Regions from separate parts of the Mesorhizobium sp. P2_E9 genome, predicted to be linked through region 3. Evidence: riboswitches for the same ligand, from Rfam matches in the RefSeq annotation. Region 3 holds a riboswitch; each other region holds the start of a gene.

Region 1 (4,859 bases), on a different contig from region 3:
CGCGAATGCAGTGTTCATTTGCGGACGTCCGCGAAAAAGCTCGGTCCAGCGCGCGCGAACCATTGCCGGCATGCTGGGCATGGCGGCGGCCGCCAGTGCCGACACGAACAGCGTCCATACCGGCCAGTCCTGATTGGCCGCAACAATCAGCACCGCAAAGGCGATAAATGTGATGAGGGTGGTGGGGACCGCAACCCGCGTCTGGCCAAGTCGGTCCACCAGCCTCGACGTTTGCGGCGAGACGAATGCGTTGCCGAGAGCGAATGTCGCCGAGACCGCACCCGCCAACCAGTATTCGCCGCGCGTCTGCGACAGCATGGCGACGATGCCGATCGGCGCCATGGCGATCGGCAGGCGCGCGATGAAGCCGGCGGCCGCAAAGCCCTTGGCTCCCGGAGCACGAAAGATTTCAGCATAGGGGTTTTGCATGGCGGTTCCTCGACAAAAGGCGATCTGACAATTACATACGGAGCGTATGAGGATTAGATAGACCATACGCGACGTATGTCAATTGGCATACGGAACGTATGTGGATAAGGCCAGGCAGAATGCACAGACCCCGCAAGGAGATGATTGCCGAGACGCGCGCCAAGCTGATCGCCGCGGCGCGCCAGGCCTTCGGCACGACAGGCTATGCCGAAGCGTCGATGGATGATTTCACTGCCTCGGCCGGACTGACGCGCGGCGCGCTCTATCATCACTTCGGCGACAAGAAGGGACTGCTGGAGGCGGTTATCGCCGAAATCGACGGCGAGATGGCGGCTCGGGTGAATGAGGTCGCCTCGAAAGCGCCGACTCGCTGGCAACACTTCGTCGACGAATGCACGACCTATATCGAGATGGCGCTGGAGCCGGAAATCCAGCGCATCATGTTCCGCGATGGTCCAGCCGTGCTGGGCGATCCGGCGCAATGGTCCAATGCCAATGCCTGCGTCGGTTCAATGACCGATCATCTGACCGCGCTGCAGGGGGAAGGGGTGGTCGTCCCGAGCGTCGACCCCGAGACCGCCGCACGGCTGATCAATGGCGCCAGCAGCCAGGCGGCGCAGCGGATCGCCAATTCGAACGATCCCGAAGCGACATCGAAGATGGTGGTGGCGGCCTTCAAGCAGCTGCTTGAAGGCCTCCTCAGAAAACCAGGTTCATAACAGACCCAAATCCCCGTTGGGCGCCTCGCTGACCACCGCCCCCGATTGACCAATCTATGGGGTGAGCGCATCCTTCGCAGCCATCTCTGAGGGGAGATTCGGAGCCATGTGGGATTTCGAGATCGGCCGGTCGGTGTCCATCATGATCAGGACCTGGCCCTTCATTGTCTTTCGCATGATCGTCTATTTCGGCATCACTCTGGCCTACATCGTGGCGACCGGCACGGGCGCCTCCGTCGGTTATGGCGTCGGCCATATCTCCACCGATCCCGACGGGCCAATGTCCTTCGCCCTGTGGGGTGGCGTGGTCGGTTTCGGCATCGTTTCGATCGCCGTCTATTGGATCCGCGAATACATCCTCTACGTCGTCAAGGCTGGCCATATCGCCGTCATGGTCCATCTGATCGATGGCCGGGATGTTCCCGATGGCCAGAACCAGATCGCCTATGCAAAGCAGGTCGTCACAGAGCGTTTTGCCGAGGCCAATATCCTTTTCGTCGTCGACCAGCTGGTCAAGGGCGCCATCCGCGCCATCACCGGCCTGCTCGGCGGCATCGCCGCTTTCCTGCCGATCCCGGGCCTGAGCGGCCTGGTCTCCTTCATCAACACGGTGATCCGCCTGTCGCTGACCTATGTCGACGAGATCATCCTCGGCTACAACATCCGCATCAATTCGTCCTCGCCCTTCGAGACGGCCCGACAAGGCGTCGTGCTCTACGCCCAGAACGGCAAGACCATGGTCAAGAACGCCGTCTGGCTGGCGGTCATCATGTGGGGCGTGTCTTTCGTCATCTTCCTGCTGATGCTGGCCCCGGCCGCCGCCATTTTGTTCATGATGCCAGGGCAGCTCGCCGGCTGGGCCTTCGTGCTCGCCATCGTCTTCGCCTGGGCCTTCAAGGCGGCCTTCATCGAGCCATTCGCCATCGCTTGCCTGATGCAGGTCTATTTCAAGACCATCGCCGGCCAGGTGCCCGATCCGGCCTGGGATGCCCGGCTGGCCGAAGCGTCGTCGAAGTTCAGGGAGTTGAAGGACAAGGCGCTGGCCTCCTTTGGCGGGTCGCGCTGGGGTACTGCAGGCGCGACACGCTGATCGGCGGGATGCGCGGGCGCGATAACAGCGATGTTGAGGTCCGCCACGGCTGACTTGAGCCGCGCCTCGCCTTGCCCGCAAAAAGTTTCGCTCGTGATCAATTCGGGCAGCGGCAGCCGTCGGCCCCAGCCATGCGTTTCAAGGTCCGGTTTCGGCGCGAATTCCGAGACACGGCCGACGCAGAGATAGGCGATCGGTGTCACGTGCTCGGGAATGGCCAACAGGCTCTTCAGCGCTTGCGGCTCGATGATGCTGACCCAACCAACGCCGACGCCTTCGGCGCGCGCCGCCAGCCAGAAATTCTGCACCGCGCAGACCGTGCTGTAGAGATCCATCTCCGGATTGTGCCAGCGTCCCAATGGCGACCCCTGCGAACGTTGGCGGTCGCAGGTGATGCAGATGTTGAGCGCGCTTTCGCAGATGCCTTCCAGTTTGAGCTTGCGGTAGAGCGCCTGTTTGTCTTCTTCGATTTCAGGCAGTTCCTGTTCTCGCGCGGCCAGGAACAGGTCGCGCACCTCCGCCCGTCGCGCGGCATCGCGGATGACAATGAAATTCCACGGCTGCATGAAACCGACAGACGGCGCGTGATGGGCGGCAAGCAGCAGCCGCGCCAGCACCTCATCATCGAGTGCCGTGGGGAGGAAATGGCTGCGCACGTCGCGCCGCGTGAACATGGCGCGGTAGACCGCGTCGCGCGCTATCTGGTCAAATCCGTCGTTCATAGAATCCGGCATCGCTTGTCCCCTTGCGATCGCAGTCCATGTCCTCCGCCTGACCATGCGGATGACGATGCCTGCCAGGCCGGTCTTCTGGCTCGGGATCAACCCGCGTCCGGTGCCTTCCCGTCATCGACAGTGGCATTTACCGGCGCGGTCCCCCTCACAGCGTTGGGCACGCCACGGAGTTCAACCGTGTTCCCGATTCTCCCGCTTGCGGCGGGCACCAGGCAGTGGCGGGACCTTACGCCGAAGCGCCTGCGGCGCCAATCCCCGCAGCGACGCCGATGGACGCAGGCGTGATTTTCCCCAGCGATCGAGCCGCAATGCATGGCCATCGCGGCGCCGGGGCACTAGATAGGGAGCATGACAACCCGTCTCTACACCCACCCGATCTTTCTTGAGCACATCACACCGCCCGGTCACCCCGAACGGCCGGACCGCTTGCGCGCCATCGAGCGCGTCCTCGACGACGAAGCCTTTGCCGCGCTTGATCGCGTCAAGGCGCCGGAGGGCGACGAGGCCACCATCCTCTACGCGCATCCCGCCGATTTCGTCGCGCGCATCCGCGCCGCCATTCCCGAAGAGGGCCTTGCCCGCGTCGATGCCGACACCACCGCCAGCCCGAAGAGCTGGCAGGCGGTGATCACCGCCATCGGTGCCGCCAACGCTGCTGTCGATGATGTTTTTTCAGGCCGCGCCGACAATGTCTTCGTCGCCGCGAGGCCGCCTGGTCACCATGCCGAAAAAACGACGGCGATGGGCTTCTGCTTCTTCAACACGGCGGCGATCGCGGCGCGCTATGCGCAGAAGAAGCATGGCGTCGAGCGTGTCGCGGTCGTCGACTGGGACGTGCACCATGGCAACGGCACGCAGGATATTTTCTGGGACGATCCGTCGGTGCTCTATTGCTCGACGCACCAGATGCCGCTCTATCCCGGCACCGGCGCGACGAGCGAGACCGGCGCCGGCAACATCGTCAACGCGCCTTTGGCGCCGCAGACCGGCAGCGAGGTGTTTCGCGATGCCTTCCTGTCGCGCGTCCTGCCGGCGCTCGACAATTTCGCGCCCGATCTGATCATCATTTCGGCGGGCTTCGACGCACACCACCGCGACCCGCTGGCCGAGATCAATCTGACCGAAGACGATTTCGACTGGGCGACCGGCCAGCTGATGCAGCGCGCGGCCCGCCACAGCGGCAACCGGCTCGTCAGCCTGCTTGAGGGCGGCTACGATCTGCAAGGATTGGCATTTTCGGTCGCCGCCCATGTCGGGCGACTGATGAAAGGATGAATAATGGCTGCTGAGACCAATGAAGACGTCAAGGCGATGAGCTTCGAGCAGGCACTCGACGCGTTGGAGAAGATCGTCGATGATCTGGAGCGTGGCGACGTGCCGCTCGACCAGTCGATCAAGATCTATGAGCGCGGCGAGGCGCTGAAGGCGCATTGCGACCGGCTGCTGAAGGCCGCTGAGGACAAGGTCGAGAAGATCAGGCTGTCGCGCGACGGCAAGCCGGTTGGCACGGAGCCGCTCGACGCGGATTGATGCACAGTCGCGAACGGCGGTCTTGCCTCGCCGGTTTTTGGACACGATCATGGTTGGGGATTAAACTCATCCCGATTGAAACGGCTCCAGGACGAGAGGAGATACGGAAGCGATGTGCAGAAACATCAAGACCCTGTTCAATTTTGATCCGCCGGCAACCAATGACGAAGTCCGCGACGCAGCCCTTCAGTTCGTCCGCAAGCTGAGCGGAACGACACGGCCGTCGAAGCAGAACCAGCACGCGTTCGACCACGCCGTCGAAGCCATTGCGGCATCAGCGCGCGAGTTGCTCGATTCGCTCGAAACCCACCAGCATCCGCGCAATCGTGAAGAGGTGGCGGCGAAACTACGGGCAAA
Region 2 (4,859 bases), on a different contig from region 3:
ATCGTTGCGGGTCACTGTCTGCAGCAGTGCGCCTGTTATGCCGAGGCCGCCGCCGACACACACCGCCAGGATCGTGCGCGGCAGCCTGAGATCAACGACGATCTTGCCGACCGGACCCGACACCTGGTGCTCATTCAACCCGACGGCATGGCCAAGGGCGGCAATGACGTCGGTCAGTGGGATCAGTGTCGAACCATAGGCGATCGACAGCAGCACAAGAGCGGCGACCGCCACCGCGCCCGCCGCCATGGCCAGCGCGAATGCCTTGTGCCCTGAAAGCGCGCCGGATTCATGCCCGGGGGCAAATAGCATCAGAACGCTTCCGGATGCATCGCCTTGGCGATCTTGGCGATCGCCTCGATGTTTGCCGGTCCGGGCGTCAATTCGGCATAGCGAAGGGCCACGAAGCGCTCGTTCTTGACCGCGTCGGTTTCCTTCATGGCCGGATGCGCTTTAAGGAAATCGAGCAATTTCTTGTAGCCGCCGCCATCCTGGTAATCGAGCAGGATGAGGAATTGCGGATTGCGCGACGCTACCGTTTCCCAGTCGGTATTGCCCCAGCTGGTGTCCATGTCGGCCATGATGTTGTCACCGCCAGCGGCGGTGATCATGGCGCTGGGAATAGCAAATTTTCCGGCGGTGAACGGCTTGTCCTCGCCTGAGTCATAGAGGAACACCCGCGTCCCCTTGGCGCTGCCGACTTTGGCGGTGATGTCAGCCAGTTGCGCCTTCCAGCCGGCAACAAGCTTCTCCGCTTCGGCGTCCTTGCCAAAAATCTTGCCCAGCTTTTCGACGTCGCCATAGAGCAGGTCCATCGAAGCGGCGGGCCGGTTCTTGTCGAGATGGACGCAGCTTTCGGTCAGCACCAGCGTCTTGATGCCGTGCGGGGCGAGCGTGTCGGGCGTCACGTCGCCGCCCGGCTTCATACCATAATACCAGCCGGCGAAGAAGAAATCGGGCTCGACCGCGACAAGGTTTTCGAGCGTCGGGTATTTTGGCGCCAGTTCGGGAACAGAACCCTGCTCGGCCTTGAATTCGGGGCCGACCTTGTACCATCCGGTGATGCCGGTCAGGCCGACGATCGACGGCTGCAGCTTCAGCGCGAAGGCCATCTCGGCCATGTTGAGATCGTGGATGACGGCGCGCTTGGGCGGTGCGTCGAAGGTCAGCGGCTTGCCGCAGCTATCTACCGTGACCGGGAAGGCGAAGGTTGTCGAGGCCAGCAGCGACAGGACGAGCGACAAAGCGAGACGTTTCACGGATTTTGCTCCTTGGTTGAACAGTGGCGGATCAGGGATGGTTTTGATCAGGATGGCGGCGCGGCGCGGTTCGGAACATCGAACACCGTCAGTTCGCGGTCCTCGGTGGGATGGCGCAGGCGAAACACGTCGACGCCGAAAATCTCGCGGATCAGCTGTTGCGTCAGCGCTTCGCGCGGTGCCGCCAGCGCATGCAGCCGGGCTTCGTGCATCACCGCGACCCTGGTGGCGAAGGGCGCCACCAACGCCAGATCGTGCAGCACGGCAATTACCGTCATGCCGAAGCCGGCCACAAGTTCGAGAAGCTCACCGCGGGCGCGCGGGTCGAGATGGTTGGTCGGCTCATCGAGGAACAGCACTTTCGGTTGCTGTGCGATGGCGCGCGCCAGCTGGGCGCGTTGGCGTTCCCCGCCCGACAGCGAGCCGATGCTGCGGCCAAGCAGCGGCAACAAGCCGGTCCGGCGCAGCGCGTCCACGACAATGTCGCGTTCCTCGCTCCTGCGCCTCAGGCCGGCATGCGGGACGCGGCCGAGTTCGACATAGTCGATCACCGCCAGCCGCGGATCCGGCTGGTCGGTCTGGCCGACGACGGCGATGTGCAATGCCCGTTCGGCCGTCGAGATCCTGTCCAGGCGGCGCCCGCCAAGCTTCACCTCGCCGGAACTTGGCCTGAGCATGCCGGACAGCATGCGCAGCAGCGTCGTCTTGCCGGCGCCGTTGGGGCCGATGATGGCGAGGCGATCGCCAGCGGCAACCGACAGGCTGACCGCATCGACCAGAGCCCGGCCATTTGCCGTGGCGCTGAGGTCGCGCGCTTCGAGGAGCGGCGTTGTCATCGGCCGTCCCCCGGAGGCTTGCCCAGTGCCGGGATGCGGGCCAGCGTCTTGCCGGCCAGTCGCGGTGGACGTTGTCCGGAATTGCACCAGCCGTCGGCGAGCGAGGCGTAAAGCCTGGCAAATCGCACGAGATCGCCGGCGTCGGCCTCGGCGTTGATAGAGCCGAAGAGATAAGCGGCCTTGCCCGGCGCCTGGACGGCCACCGTCAACGGCCGCGCGCAGCCCGCCATGCATTCAACGCCTTCGACCGTGAAGCCGTGCGCCACGGCCGGTTCATTGTGGGCGGAGAGCCGGGAACGCAAATCGTTGCACAAGGCTTCGCCCGACCTGACCCCGGTCGGGACGTCACGGCAAAGCGTGCACACGATGATGCGATGATCGTTGGCGCCGTCCAACTTTCCGTCACTTTCCAAAACTGGCGACGGAAGGATGTTGGCGAGCCGGCCGACAAGACCGACGTCCACGTTTCCTCCCGGCACACCCCGTCCGGTCAACTCAGTGATGGCAGGTCTCCTGGCTCGCGGGTCTCGGCGCAATCCTGCCTTCCCAGCCTTGCCGGCCAGTGGCATGTCGGATCTTGCTCACCGCTTACAGTTGCGGGGGCAGCCACGGTCTCGATCCCTCGCGGATCTCACCGTGTTCCCTTTCACCCCTTGCCTTTCGGCGCGGGGACCATCACCGGGCCATGGTAGTTTTGCCCCGGGCGCATCGCAACGATTCTTTTCGACCGGACCTGTCACCATCTCGGCACCGGCCTGCGACCTCATCAGATAGGGGCGTGCAATATCTCCGTCTGTAATGTAATAACAGAACTGATACGAGATATCCTCCGCCGCTGTCAATCCCTTGCCACCGCGAGCTGCCGGTGAGGGTTGCCAACGCAGACGGGGCGGAGTTCGCGTGAACCCCGCCCCGGATCGGATAGTCTGCAGGCAGACGTGCTTACTTACCTGACAGCTGCTTGGCGTTCTCGGGCGTGATCGCTGTCGTCTCGACAGTGACCGTCGTATCCACCGAAGTGGCGCAATCGAGCAAGATCTTCTTCGACATCTCGATCGCTTCCTTCGCACCCGTCGGGTAGGTGAAGGTCGCCGCCCAGTCACCCTTGGCGACGGCTTCGATGCCGCCTGCCGGGCCTGGCAAGCCATCAGTACCGATGATCTTGACGTCCTTGCCGGCACCCTTGGCGGCGAGCAGCGCGCCGGCCGCCATCATGTCGTTCGAGGCGTAGAGCACCTTGATGTCGGGATGCGCCTGCAACATGGCCGAGAAAGCGGTCTGGGCTTTATCCGGCACCCAGTCGGCAGCCTGCTCGGCAACGACCTGGATCTTGGCATTCTCCTTGACGCCGTCCTTGAAGCCATTCAGCCGCTCGACGGCCGGCGTGGAGCTTGGCAGTCCTTCGAGCACCGCTGCTTCGCCGCCCTCCGGCAGCAAGGTCTTGGCGGTGTATTTGCCCGCTTCGAGCGCGATCTTATAGTTGTCGCCGCCGATAAAGGCGGTGTAGTCCTTGCCGGGGTCGCCGACCGTCTTGCGGTCAAGTTCAATGACCGGAATTCCGGCATCCATGGCGCGCTTCACCGCCGGCGTCAGCGGTGCCGCCTCGAAGGGCGAGATCAGCAAGAGATCGACCTTCTGGGTGATGAAGTTGTCGACCTGCGAGGTCTGCGTGTTGACGTTGCCGGCGCCGTCGGCGATCTGCAGCGTGAAGCCCGGCACTTCCTTGGCCGCCGCCGTCAGCTCGTCATTGACATGCTGTCGGTAGGGCTCGGCATTGTTCGCCTGCGAAAAGCCGATGATGAACTGGCCGTCCTTGGCACAGGCCTTGACCAGCGGGTCGGCGGCCTGAGCGGCTCCGGCAATGCACAGGCCGGCGCCTGCCAGAAGGGCGACCTGAAGGGCGCGCCTTGTTCCTTGTCTTGTGGTTTTCATACTTACTCTCCTCCTCGTCGGGCCCGGGGCCAGACCTTGGTTTGACTGCCTTCCAAATGCTGCCGTCTTCCTCCTAACGACCCAAACCCTCGCGGCGGCGAACGAGGGATTGAATGACTGCCGCCAGCACGATGATCGCGGCGGTCGCGAGCAGTTGTATGGCGGGTGTGATGTTGTTGAGCTGAAGGATGTTGGCCAGCGCGCCGAGCATGATGGTGCCGGCCACGGTGCCGACCATCGAGCCGGCGCCGCCGAACAAGCTGGTGCCGCCGATGACCACGGCGGCGATCGCGGTGAGCTCATAGCCCATGCCGTCATTGGCGCTGCCGAAATTGAACTGGCCGGCATGAACGATACCGGCAAGAGCGGCGGCAAAGCCGGTGATGGCATAGACCGAGATCTTGACCATCGACACCGGCACGCCGGAAATGCGCGCCGCGCGCTCATTGCCGCCGACGGCAAAGACATAGCGGCCGAAGCGCGTGGTGTTGAGCACGATCGTGGCGATCGCGGCGAAGACGATGAAGACGATGGTGGCGACCGGCACGGTGTTGTGGAACAGCCGCTCGCCGAGGATCGCAAAAACCGGCGGTGCCAGGCCCGGCCCGTCGCCATAGGAAATGTTGATGTACTGATTGCCCGACACGACAAGCGCCAGGCCGCGTGCCGCCTGCAAGCCGGCGAGCGTGACGATGAACGGCTCCAGTCGGAACCGGGTGGAGATGGTGCCCTGGATCGCACCGAAGACGATGCCCATGATGAGCACGGCGAGGATGGTGGGGACCAGCCCGAAGCCGCCAGAGATCATCATCGATGCGGTGACGACACTGGA
Region 3 (4,859 bases):
CGGGCTGGTCTCGGCGATCACGGTTCTGGTGTTCTAGAACTCGATCCCCTGCTGCGCTTTCACGCCTGCCGAAAAATGGTGTTTGGTCACGCCCATTTCGGTGACAAGGTCAGCGGCCTCCACCAATGCCGGCTTGGCGTTGCGGCCGGTAACGACAACATGCAGGCCTTCTCGACGGGCCTTCAGCGCTGCAACCACCTTGTCGAGGTCGAGATAGTCATAACGCAGCGCGATGTTGAGTTCGTCGAGCACGACAAGGCTGATCGAGGGATCTGCGATCAACTCCAGCGCCTTGGCCCAGGCAGCTTCCGCCGCCGCGATATCGCGCTTCAGATCCTGCGTTTCCCAGGTGAAGCCCTCGCCCATCGCGTGCCAGACGACGCGGTCGCCGAAGGCGGCGAAAGCATCCTTCTCGCCCGTGTGCCACTTGCCCTTGATGAACTGGACAACACCGACGCGCTTGCCGTAGCCGAGCATTCTGAGCGCCAGGCCGAAGGCGGCCGTCGTCTTGCCCTTGCCCGGGCCGGTGTTGACGATCAGCAGCCCCTTCTCAACCGTCTTGCTCGCCACCTCCGCATCCTGCACCGCCTTGCGCTTGGCCATCTTGGCGCGATGGCGCTCTTCATCCTTGTCGTCGATGTCGGTCATCTCATTTCACCTTGAGCGGCAACCCCGCCACCATCAGCAGCACCGTGTCGGCAATCGCCGCGACCTGCTGGTTGAGCCGTCCGGCGTCATCACGAAAACGGCGCGCCAGGGCATTGTCCGGCACGATGCCTTGGCCGACTTCATTGGAGACCACGAACCACGGCCCGCGCGGCCGCGACAGCACATCCGCCAGCCGCCGGCATTCCAGCTCGAGAGCGTGATCGGCCAGCATGTGATTGGTCAGCCACAGCGTCAGGCAGTCGACAAGCACCGGCTGATTGTCGGGCAACGCCTCGAGCGCCCCGGCAAGATCGAGCGGTGCGTCGACGGTTATCCAGCCCTCGCCGCGCCGCGAGCGATGCAGCGCGATGCGTTCACGCATCTCGTCGTCATAGGCTTCAGCCGTGGCGATATAGGTCCATGGTGACGGCAACGCCGTCGCCAGGGTTTCGGCGTGCGCGCTCTTGCCGGAGCGCGCGCCGCCGATGATGAAGGTCAGCGAGCTTCGATCAGGCAAAGCTGTCGCGCAGGCTGGTCGCGGTGCCGGTGAAGCGTCCGCGCACCACGCCGACGACAGCGCCAAGCACCAGCCAGAACACCAGATTGGTCACCGTCACCGCCACCACGAACTGGTGGTGCAGGCCTTCCGGGATCGGTGTCTCGAAGCTGTCGGGCTGTGGCGCGCCGACAATGTGCGGGGCAACGATCAGCGCCACGCCAAGGATGGCCAGCGGCAGCGACTTGCGGAACGCGATCAGGCCGAGCCCGATGGCGGTCGCGACCACGGTTGCCACCCACCAGATCTGGCGCTGCGTGAGGTCGGCTGCCGGCATGGCCGGCAGTTCCGGCGGCAGGCCGAGGCCCGGCGCCAGGGTGAACACGGCAAAGCCGGCCAGCCCCCAGAACACGCCCTGGCGCCAATTGCCGATGCCGCCGGCGAATTCCGAAACCGCGACCAGGATCAGCGCGAAGCCAATGCCGGTGACGACGTTGGAGACGATGTTGAAGGCAAAGCGCTCGAAGCCATCGGCCGGCGCCCAGCCCTCGTCTTCGGCCGGAGCAGCAGCCTCAGCCGGTGCCGGGGTCGCGGCGCTCATGGTATTTGATGCCGCCGGTGCGGCGGAGCTCATTGCGTTGCCACTGGCGGTATCAGTCGGCGCCGCGGCGTGCTCATGCTTGTGGCCGCCTTCGGCCTGTTCGTAGACTTCCGCCTTGAGGATCAGCGGCACCGTGGCATAGGCCTGCATGCAGGCGAGGACGACGCCGGCCACGAGCCCTGCGATCGCCGCGATGAACACGACGTTGCGAAACAGATTCATGATGTCAGATCCTCGTCAGTGGCAGGGAAACGCCATCGAATGCCGGTTGTCATGACCGGCATTGTGGACCGCATCGATATGCGAGAAGCCGACAAAGCCGATGATGAAGGTGCCGAGCAGCGCGGCGAGCGCCAGCTGCATGAAGCGCGACTGCGAGGAGACGGAGGCGCCGAGGGAGACGGAAGCGGTAGTCATATCTTGTCCTTTCACCCTCCACCCGAGGGCCTGTCAGTTTTGCCGTCGTCGGCAGGTCTCCTGGCTCGCGGATCAGCGCCCTTCTCCACCTTCCCGAAGACGAATCTTCAGTGGCATATGGAGAGGACTACCGCACACAGTTGCGGGGGCAGCCACGGCATTGGGCAACAAACGAGCCCGAACCGCATTCCCTCTTGGCTCCAAAACGGAACCGACGACTTGCGCGACTATAGGGAAAATCACGACACGCGGCAAACCAAATTCCGCCGGCAAACAGCGCGATTGCGCCATGCCGGCAACACCCGCATGGTTCTCGGCACAACAATTGACAATTGCACTGGCCGGGTGTCGGCTGGCGCCCTCACAGGAAGCCAGCCATGCAGCCCATTGCCAGCGAGCGCGATCCCTATAACGGCCTGACCCGGGCCGAGCCGACGCTACCCTCGTCGGCCTATTGGGATGCGGCAGCCTATCAACGCGACCTTGATGCTATCTGGTATAAAAACTGGCTGCTCGTCTGTCGCGAGGCCGATCTGGCCCAGCCGCTCGCCTTCCGCCGATTCCGCATCGGCACGCAGGACATCATCGTGCTGCGCGACGACACCGGCGAGTTGCGCGCCTTCCACAACACCTGCCGGCATCGCGGCTCGCAGCTTTGCCAGGAAAGCGAAGGCAGGCTGAAGGCGCGGCTGATCACATGCCCCTATCACGCCTGGTCCTATTCGCTGCGCGGCGATCTCGTGCGCGTGCCGTCGAAATCGCTGCCTGACGGCTTCGACAAGGCCCACCACCCGCTCTATCGCGTCGCGCTGTCGGTGTGGCGCGGCTTCGTCTTCATCAATTTGCAGGAGGACGCAGCCGGCTCGGCACACGCATCCTTTGATCCCGCCTCCGGCAATCTCGGCAACTGGCCGTTGGAAACGCTGGTCTCAGGCCATGTGCTGCGCAAGGTGATGAACTGCAACTGGAAGATTTTTTGGGAAAACTTCAACGAGTGCCTGCATTGTCCGGGCGTCCATAAGGATCTGTCGCGGCTGGTGCCGATCTATGGCCGCGGCCTGATGAGCCGGCATGACGATCCCGAATGGACGCGCCACGCCGACAATGACGCGCCGGAGTTTTCCGGCGGCCTGCGCGCCGGCGCCGAAACCTGGTCACGCGATGGCCAGACGCATGGGCCGGTCTTCTCGGGGTTGACGCCAGCCGAACATGCCGCCGGCCAGACCTATGCCACCAGCCTGCCCTCGATGTTCATCGTCGGTCATGTCGACTATGTCAGGACCGTGCGCCTGGTGCCGCTCGGCCCGGAGCAGACCGAACTTGTCGCCGAATGGCTGTTCGCGCCCGAGGCGCTGGCCACGACCGACATCGACAACATCGTCGCTTTCTGCACACAGGTGCTGGAAGAGGATGCGGCGATCTGCGAGGTCAACCAGAGGGGCCTGCGCTCGATGCGCCACGAAGCCGGCGTGCTGATGCCAGAGGAGTACGACCTGCACCGCTTCCACAACTGGGTGCGCGAGCGGCACGCAGCGCTTTTGCCGTGATCCTCACAGCGATTTCGGCAGGTAACGCCAGGTCACGAAGCCGCATACGGCGGCCAGCAGGCTGAGCGTGATGAACACCGAGCCCAGTCCGAAGAAGGCCAGAACCACCGAATAGACCAAGGGCGGCGTCAGCTCGGAAAAATCGAGATAGGTGCGATAGACCGCCGCCATCTGCGCCCGCTCATAGGAGCGCACCGAGCGCATGAAGGCGGTCGAACCCAGCGCGTCGAGCGCGATGGTGAAGAACGCGCCACCAAGCAGGAAAGCGCCGGTCAGCAGCGGCGCACTCGCTCCCACCGTGCCCGCCGCCAGCAGCATCGCCGACATGGCGAAATAGGCAAAGGTCATGGTCTTGCGGCCGCCAAAGCGCTTGCCCGCCTTGCCCCAGAAGATCGCCATGAACAGCAGCGCATTGCCGGCCGAGACCAGCAGGCCGCCGGCCAGCTTCCCCTCGCCGGTGATCACCATGAACAGCGGCCCATAGACGAAGAAAGTCGTCCAGAAACAGGAGCGGCCGAAGGCGATCAGCCAGGCCAGCCTCAACCTCGGCTGCGCGACGAAACGGCCGATATTGGCGAGCGGATTGGCCGGCCGGGTCTTGCCGGGCCGGATCGACTGGTTGTCGCCCAGCCGATAGGCCCAGAACAGGGCCAGCAGGGCCAGCGCGAACACTGCCACCGCGCCATGCGCGGCATAGATGCCGAAGCGCGTGTAGAGGAAGATGCCAAGCGTCGGCCCGCCGGTCCAGGCGAACATCGACCATGCCATGCGCAGCGATTCGGCCTGCATGAAGTCGGTCTTGCGGATGTGGTCCATGATGTAGAGGTTGAGCGTGATCGACAGCGCGCTGGCGCCCATGACGCGGCACAGCATGCCCGCCAACTGCCCGGCCAGCGTGTGCGTGACGAAGAACAGCGAGCCGATGGCGAGCAGGCAGGCGCCTGCGGTGTAGACCCAGCGCCGGGCAAAGCGGCGGATCAGCATCGGCATGAACAACGTCACCGACAGGCCGAGCAGCGCCACGATGGTGTAGAGGATCGAGACGATCTGCTCATTGTGCAGGATTTCGTAGGCCTGGATCGGGATGACGCTCGACACTGTGGCGCGGGCGAAGGATTCGACCGCATAGAGCGAGGCGAAGGTGCGCGCA
Region 4 (4,859 bases), on a different contig from region 3:
GGGTTTTCCGGGCAAGCGAGCCCCGGTTCGATCGAGCTTGGCGGCTACGGCGCCTGGTTCGGGCGCATCGACTGAAATCTTTGAGGAAATCACTGGAGGAAACCAATGGCCGATGTCAATCTGAGACAAGTGAAGAAGTCCTACGGCAATCTCAACATTCTCCATGGCATCGACCTCGATATCAAATCGGGCGAGTTCATCGTCTTCGTCGGTCCGTCGGGCTGCGGCAAGTCGACCTTGCTGCGCTCCATCGCCGGGCTCGAGGAAATCACGTCGGGCGAGTTGAAGATCGACGGCGAAGTGGTCAATGACGTGCCGCCGTCCAAGCGCGGCATCGCCATGGTGTTCCAGTCCTACGCGCTCTATCCGCACATGACCGTCTACGACAACATGGCGTTCTCGATGAAGATCGGCAAAGAGAACAAGGCCGAGATCGACCGCCGCGTGAAGCAGGCCGCCGAAATCCTGCAGCTGACCAAATATCTCGACCGGCTGCCCAAGGCGATGTCGGGCGGGCAGCGCCAGCGCGTCGCCATCGGCCGCGCCATCGTGCGCAATCCGAAAGTGTTCCTGTTCGACGAGCCGCTGTCGAACCTTGATGCCGCGCTGCGCGTCGCCACGCGTATCGAGATCGCCAAGCTCAAGGAATCGATGCCCAACACGACCATGATCTACGTCACCCACGACCAGGTCGAGGCGATGACGCTCGCCGACCGCATCGTGGTGTTGAAGGACGGCCATATCGAGCAGGTCGGCACGCCGATGGATCTCTATAAGAAGCCGGGCAATCTGTTCGTCGCCCAGTTCATCGGCTCGCCAGCCATGAACATCCTGCCGGCGACGATCGACAAGACCGGCAACCCGACCGTCGTCAGCCATGTCAGCGGGCGCAAGGCTACGGTGCCGATTGCGACGCCTGCCTCGGCGAAGGGTGCGGCCGTAAGCTTCGGCGTGCGGCCGGAGGACCTGATCGTCGCCACCGGCGCGGATTATCTGTTCGAGGGAACGGTCGATTATGTCGAGCAGCTCGGCGAGGTCCAGCTGGTCTATGTCGACATTGGCCGCGCCGACCTGCCGCTGGTGACCAAGTTGCCGGGAAATGTCGAGGTCAAGCGCGGCTCGACGCTGCGGCTGAGTGCCAATGCCGAGGACCTGCATATCTTCGATGCGGACGGACATTCCTTCGCACTCCAGAAGCCGGAAGCAAAAGCGGCTTAAGACAGAACCCGTCTCGACGGCATAAAAAAGCGGCGGGCATGGCCCGCCGCTCTTTTTTGGAATTGGTTTCGGCTGTTAGTGGTTGCCGAAGTGGTCCCGGTCGCTGCTCTGAGGGATCGACTTCTGCACGTCGCCCGATGAATTGAGCAGCTTGTAGACTGGCCAGCCGCTTTCACGGATCGAAGCCGTGCGCGAATTGTCAACCGAAGTCGCGGCAGGCTGGTTGGCGCCATTGGAGCCGTAATTGTCGCTGCCTGCGAAGGCGCTGCCGGAGATGGCCAGAAGGGCGGCGGCAGTGAGAACAATCTTGTTCATTTTGGGTACTCCAGTATTTTTTCCGTCCGTCTAGCGGCGTGTCTTGGGATTAAAATCGCGTCGTTCGGACAGCCCCGATGTGGGAAAGCCAGCTGGCCGTTTCCAATCACGAAGTTTGTTCCGTGTGGACCAAGTATCCACCACTTGAAATTGTACCAAGGCCTTCTACGTCGGACATTTTTCTTTTTGATATCAAAATATTAGCTAAAGCCAACGCTGCGATCACCAACTGTCCGGAGGCTCAGCGTTCAGCCGTCACCGCGACGATTTTCGTGACCGCGGTTCTTGACCCGGGCGTTGTGCATGCGTGTCGCGCCACATGGATGCGATGTCGCTTTCATGCCGATGTCGCAAGCGCTGTCGTGATTAGATCATGCCATCTCAGGTGCCGCTTCGTGACGATGGAGTGGAGAATTGGGAAGCCGGTCAGAATCCGGCGCTGCCCCCGCAACGGTGGTGGAGTTCAAGTCGCAACGGGAGACCACTGGGCGAAAAGCCTGGGAAGGTGTCGCGATGGTCCGCAAGGACAACTCCAGAGCCCGGAAACCAGCCCGAGATTTCTAGACTCGACTGATCGCGGTGGGCGGTCAAGAGGCGGATGATGCTTGCGCGGTTTTCACCGGCTTGCGTCCGATCCTTCCTCAATCACCACCATAGTCAGTCATTGGAGCGACGTGCGTCCACTTGGACGCACAAAGTACGCTCCAAGGCTTTGAATTTGCGCACCGTGCTGTCCGAAATCGATTTCGATTTCGGGCCGATGCGGCGAACGAAGAGGACAGGACATGGATACGCGCAACGACATGCTGAGGCTCTTGAACGGCCGCAGGGACGGATTCTCGCTCGAGCAGCCCTTCTACACGGATCCCGATTTCTTCAAGCTGGACATGGAGCTGATCTGGTATCGCGACTGGCTGTTCATCGGCCATGATTGCGAACTGCCCAAGCCCGGCAGCTTCATCACCGTACAGATCGGCGACTATCCGGTCGTGCTGGTGCGCGATCAGCAGGGCAAGATCAATGCCTTCCACAATTCCTGCCGCCATCGCGGCAGCCGCGTCTGCAACACCGACAAGGGCACGGCCGCAAAGCTGGTCTGTCCCTATCACCAGTGGACCTACGAGCTGGACGGAAGGCTGCTGTTCGCACGCCAGATGGCCGACGGCTTCGACAAGAGCCAGTTCGGCCTGAAGCCGGTCGCCTGCGAAAGCGTGGCCGGCTACATCTTCATCTGCCTGGCCAAGGAGCCCGCCGACTTCGCGCCGATGCGAGCGATGATCGAACCGTACCTCAAGCCGCACCGCCTGAGCGAAGCAAAGATCGCCTTCGAGAGCACGATCGTCGAGAAGGGCAACTGGAAGCTGGTCTGGGAAAACAACCGCGAGTGCTATCACTGCGCCGGCAATCACCCGGAACTGTGCAAGACCTTCCCGGAAGCCCCGACAGTGACCGGCGTGCAAGGCGCCGACAGCGATCCGGAGATGCTGGCGCATTGGGCCAAGTGCGAAGCAGCCGGCCTGCCGAGCAAGTTCCGCATCGACCCGGCCGGGCAATACCGCGCCACCCGCGCGCCGCTGCTGCGCGATGCTGTCAGCTACACGATGACCGGCAAGCGGGCGGTGAAGAAGAACCTCTCCGACAGCGTCTCGGCCGACCGTATCGGCACCTTGATGCACTATCACTATCCGACGACCTGGAACCATATCCTGATCGACCATGCCGTCACCTTCCGCGTGCTGCCGATCAGCGCCACGGAAACGGCGGTGACGACCAAATGGCTGGTCCACAAGGATGCGGTCGAGGGCGTCGATTACGATCTTGCCGAGCTCACCCATGTCTGGACCGAGACCAATGACCAGGACCGCCGCATCGTCGAGGAAAACGCCTTCGGCATCCTGTCGCCAGCCTATGAACCCGGCCCCTATTCGGAGCTGCATGAGGGCGGCGTGATCCAGTTCGTCGACTGGTACGCCCGCTTCATTGGCCCGCGCCTTGTCGGAGATGGCCGGCCGGCGCTGCGTAGTGTCGCTTAGCGCATGGCGTCCAAAAGTGTTCCGCGGTTTTGGGATTACGCCATGCGCGAAAATGAAGGATCAGAGGGATGAACGCGATGACTGATCTTGGGCTCTATCGCCATCTCGACCAGATGGCGCCCTGGAACGACAGGCTGCAGGTGCTGGAAGTGATCGGCGTCAGCGACGAAGCGCCTGACGTCAAGACCTTCACCTTTCGCTCCGACAACCAGACCTGGTTCCGGTACAAGCCAGGTCAATTCGTGACGCTGGAGCTGCCGACGTCAGACGGGCCGCTGATGCGCACCTATACGCTGTCGTCGTCGCCATCGCGGCCATTCTCGATCGCAGTGACGGTGAAGGCGCAGGCCGGCAGCATCGGCACGCGCTGGATGTTCGATCACCTGAAGCCCGGCTCGCACGTCAAGGCCTACGGGCCAGCGGGCGACTTTTCGCTGCACAGCCACCCGGCGGCCAAATATCTGTTCATTTCGGCCGGTTCGGGCGTGACGCCGATGATGTCGATGCTGCGTTGGCTGAATGACTGCGCGCCATGGACCGATGTCGGCTTCGTCAACTGCGCGCGGCGAGCCGAAGAGATCATCTTCCGCAAGGAGCTCGAACTGCTCGGCGGCCATATGCCGGGCCTGTCGCTCGGCTTCATGATAGAGGAGCGGTCGAGCCGCGAGGGCTGGTACGGCCATATGGGCCGCATCGACGCCATCCGGCTGCCGCTGCTGGCGCCCGATTTCCGTGAACGTGAGATCTTCTGCTGCGGTCCGGACCCTTTCATGCGCGCCGTGCGCGGCATGCTGGATGCCGCCGGCTTCGACATGACGAAATACCACCAGGAGAGCTTTGCCGCGCCCGCGGTGGAGGAAATCCCGGCACCGTTCGCATTGCCGGCTGATGACGATGCTGCCGTTCCGGTCGAAGCCAAAACACCGATCCGCTTCGCGCTTTCGGATGTCGACGCAGAGTGCGTCGCCGGCCAGACCGTGCTGCAGACCGCGCGCTCTTCGGGAGTGAGGATCCCGGCCGCCTGCGAGTTCGGCCTGTGCGGGACCTGTAAGGTGAAGAAAGTCTCGGGCGCCGTCGAGATGAGCCACAATGGCGGCATCCTCGATCACGAGATCGACGACGGCTTCATCCTCGCCTGTTGCTCGAAGCCGTTGTCGGCTCTCGAAATCGAGGCGTAGACAATATCGGGGCGGATTAGCGCGGCATGGTCCCCAGCCGCTCCGACGACGGACGCCACACCTCGTGGCAAGGCGGCACCAGATGAGACGACGAGGCAGGCGCCTACGCTGAAGG

What was found. A riboswitch is a leader RNA that binds a small molecule or an ion and turns the genes downstream of it on or off. The one in region 3 is predicted to bind cobalamin.
Region 1: another riboswitch for cobalamin. It lies ahead of bluB (5,6-dimethylbenzimidazole synthase); the one in region 3 lies ahead of AC1D05_RS06845 (CbtB domain-containing protein).
Region 2: another riboswitch for cobalamin. It lies ahead of AC1D05_RS00835 (DUF1636 family protein); the one in region 3 lies ahead of AC1D05_RS06845 (CbtB domain-containing protein).
Region 4: another riboswitch for cobalamin. It lies ahead of AC1D05_RS14390 (aromatic ring-hydroxylating oxygenase subunit alpha); the one in region 3 lies ahead of AC1D05_RS06845 (CbtB domain-containing protein).

What each region holds. Positions count from the first base shown of each region.
Region 1 is NZ_JBFUET010000031.1:27,418-32,276, forward strand. Features, by position in the region: gene AC1D05_RS34600 (MFS transporter) at 1-429, opposite strand, end outside; gene AC1D05_RS34605 (TetR/AcrR family transcriptional regulator) at 549-1,148, shown strand; gene AC1D05_RS34610 (hypothetical protein) at 1,255-2,238, shown strand; partial or broken gene bluB (5,6-dimethylbenzimidazole synthase) at 2,334-2,972, opposite strand; cobalamin riboswitch at 3,021-3,200, opposite strand; gene AC1D05_RS34620 (histone deacetylase family protein) at 3,321-4,247, shown strand; gene AC1D05_RS34625 (exodeoxyribonuclease VII small subunit) at 4,251-4,502, shown strand; gene AC1D05_RS34630 (DUF2277 domain-containing protein) at 4,615-4,859, shown strand, end outside.
Region 2 is NZ_JBFUET010000001.1:150,293-155,151, reverse strand. Features, by position in the region: gene AC1D05_RS00850 (FecCD family ABC transporter permease) at 1-312, opposite strand, end outside; gene AC1D05_RS00845 (ABC transporter substrate-binding protein) at 312-1,259, opposite strand; gene AC1D05_RS00840 (ABC transporter ATP-binding protein) at 1,307-2,095, opposite strand; gene AC1D05_RS00835 (DUF1636 family protein) at 2,092-2,490, opposite strand; cobalamin riboswitch at 2,582-2,787, opposite strand; gene AC1D05_RS00830 (substrate-binding domain-containing protein) at 3,038-4,027, opposite strand; gene AC1D05_RS00825 (ABC transporter permease) at 4,101-4,859, opposite strand, start outside.
Region 3 is NZ_JBFUET010000003.1:166,815-171,673, forward strand. Features, by position in the region: gene cbiB (adenosylcobinamide-phosphate synthase CbiB) at 1-37, shown strand, start outside; gene cobO (cob(I)yrinic acid a,c-diamide adenosyltransferase) at 34-648, opposite strand; gene cobU (bifunctional adenosylcobinamide kinase/adenosylcobinamide-phosphate guanylyltransferase) at 650-1,165, opposite strand; gene AC1D05_RS06840 (CbtA family protein) at 1,158-1,967, opposite strand; gene AC1D05_RS06845 (CbtB domain-containing protein) at 1,983-2,162, opposite strand; cobalamin riboswitch at 2,196-2,393, opposite strand; gene AC1D05_RS06850 (aromatic ring-hydroxylating oxygenase subunit alpha) at 2,540-3,709, shown strand; gene AC1D05_RS06855 (MFS transporter) at 3,713-4,859, opposite strand, start outside.
Region 4 is NZ_JBFUET010000007.1:188,141-192,999, forward strand. Features, by position in the region: gene bglA (beta-galactosidase BglA) at 1-75, shown strand, start outside; gene AC1D05_RS14380 (ABC transporter ATP-binding protein) at 106-1,218, shown strand; gene AC1D05_RS14385 (DUF680 domain-containing protein) at 1,294-1,533, opposite strand; cobalamin riboswitch at 1,900-2,102, shown strand; gene AC1D05_RS14390 (aromatic ring-hydroxylating oxygenase subunit alpha) at 2,319-3,566, shown strand; gene AC1D05_RS14395 (FAD-binding oxidoreductase) at 3,644-4,744, shown strand.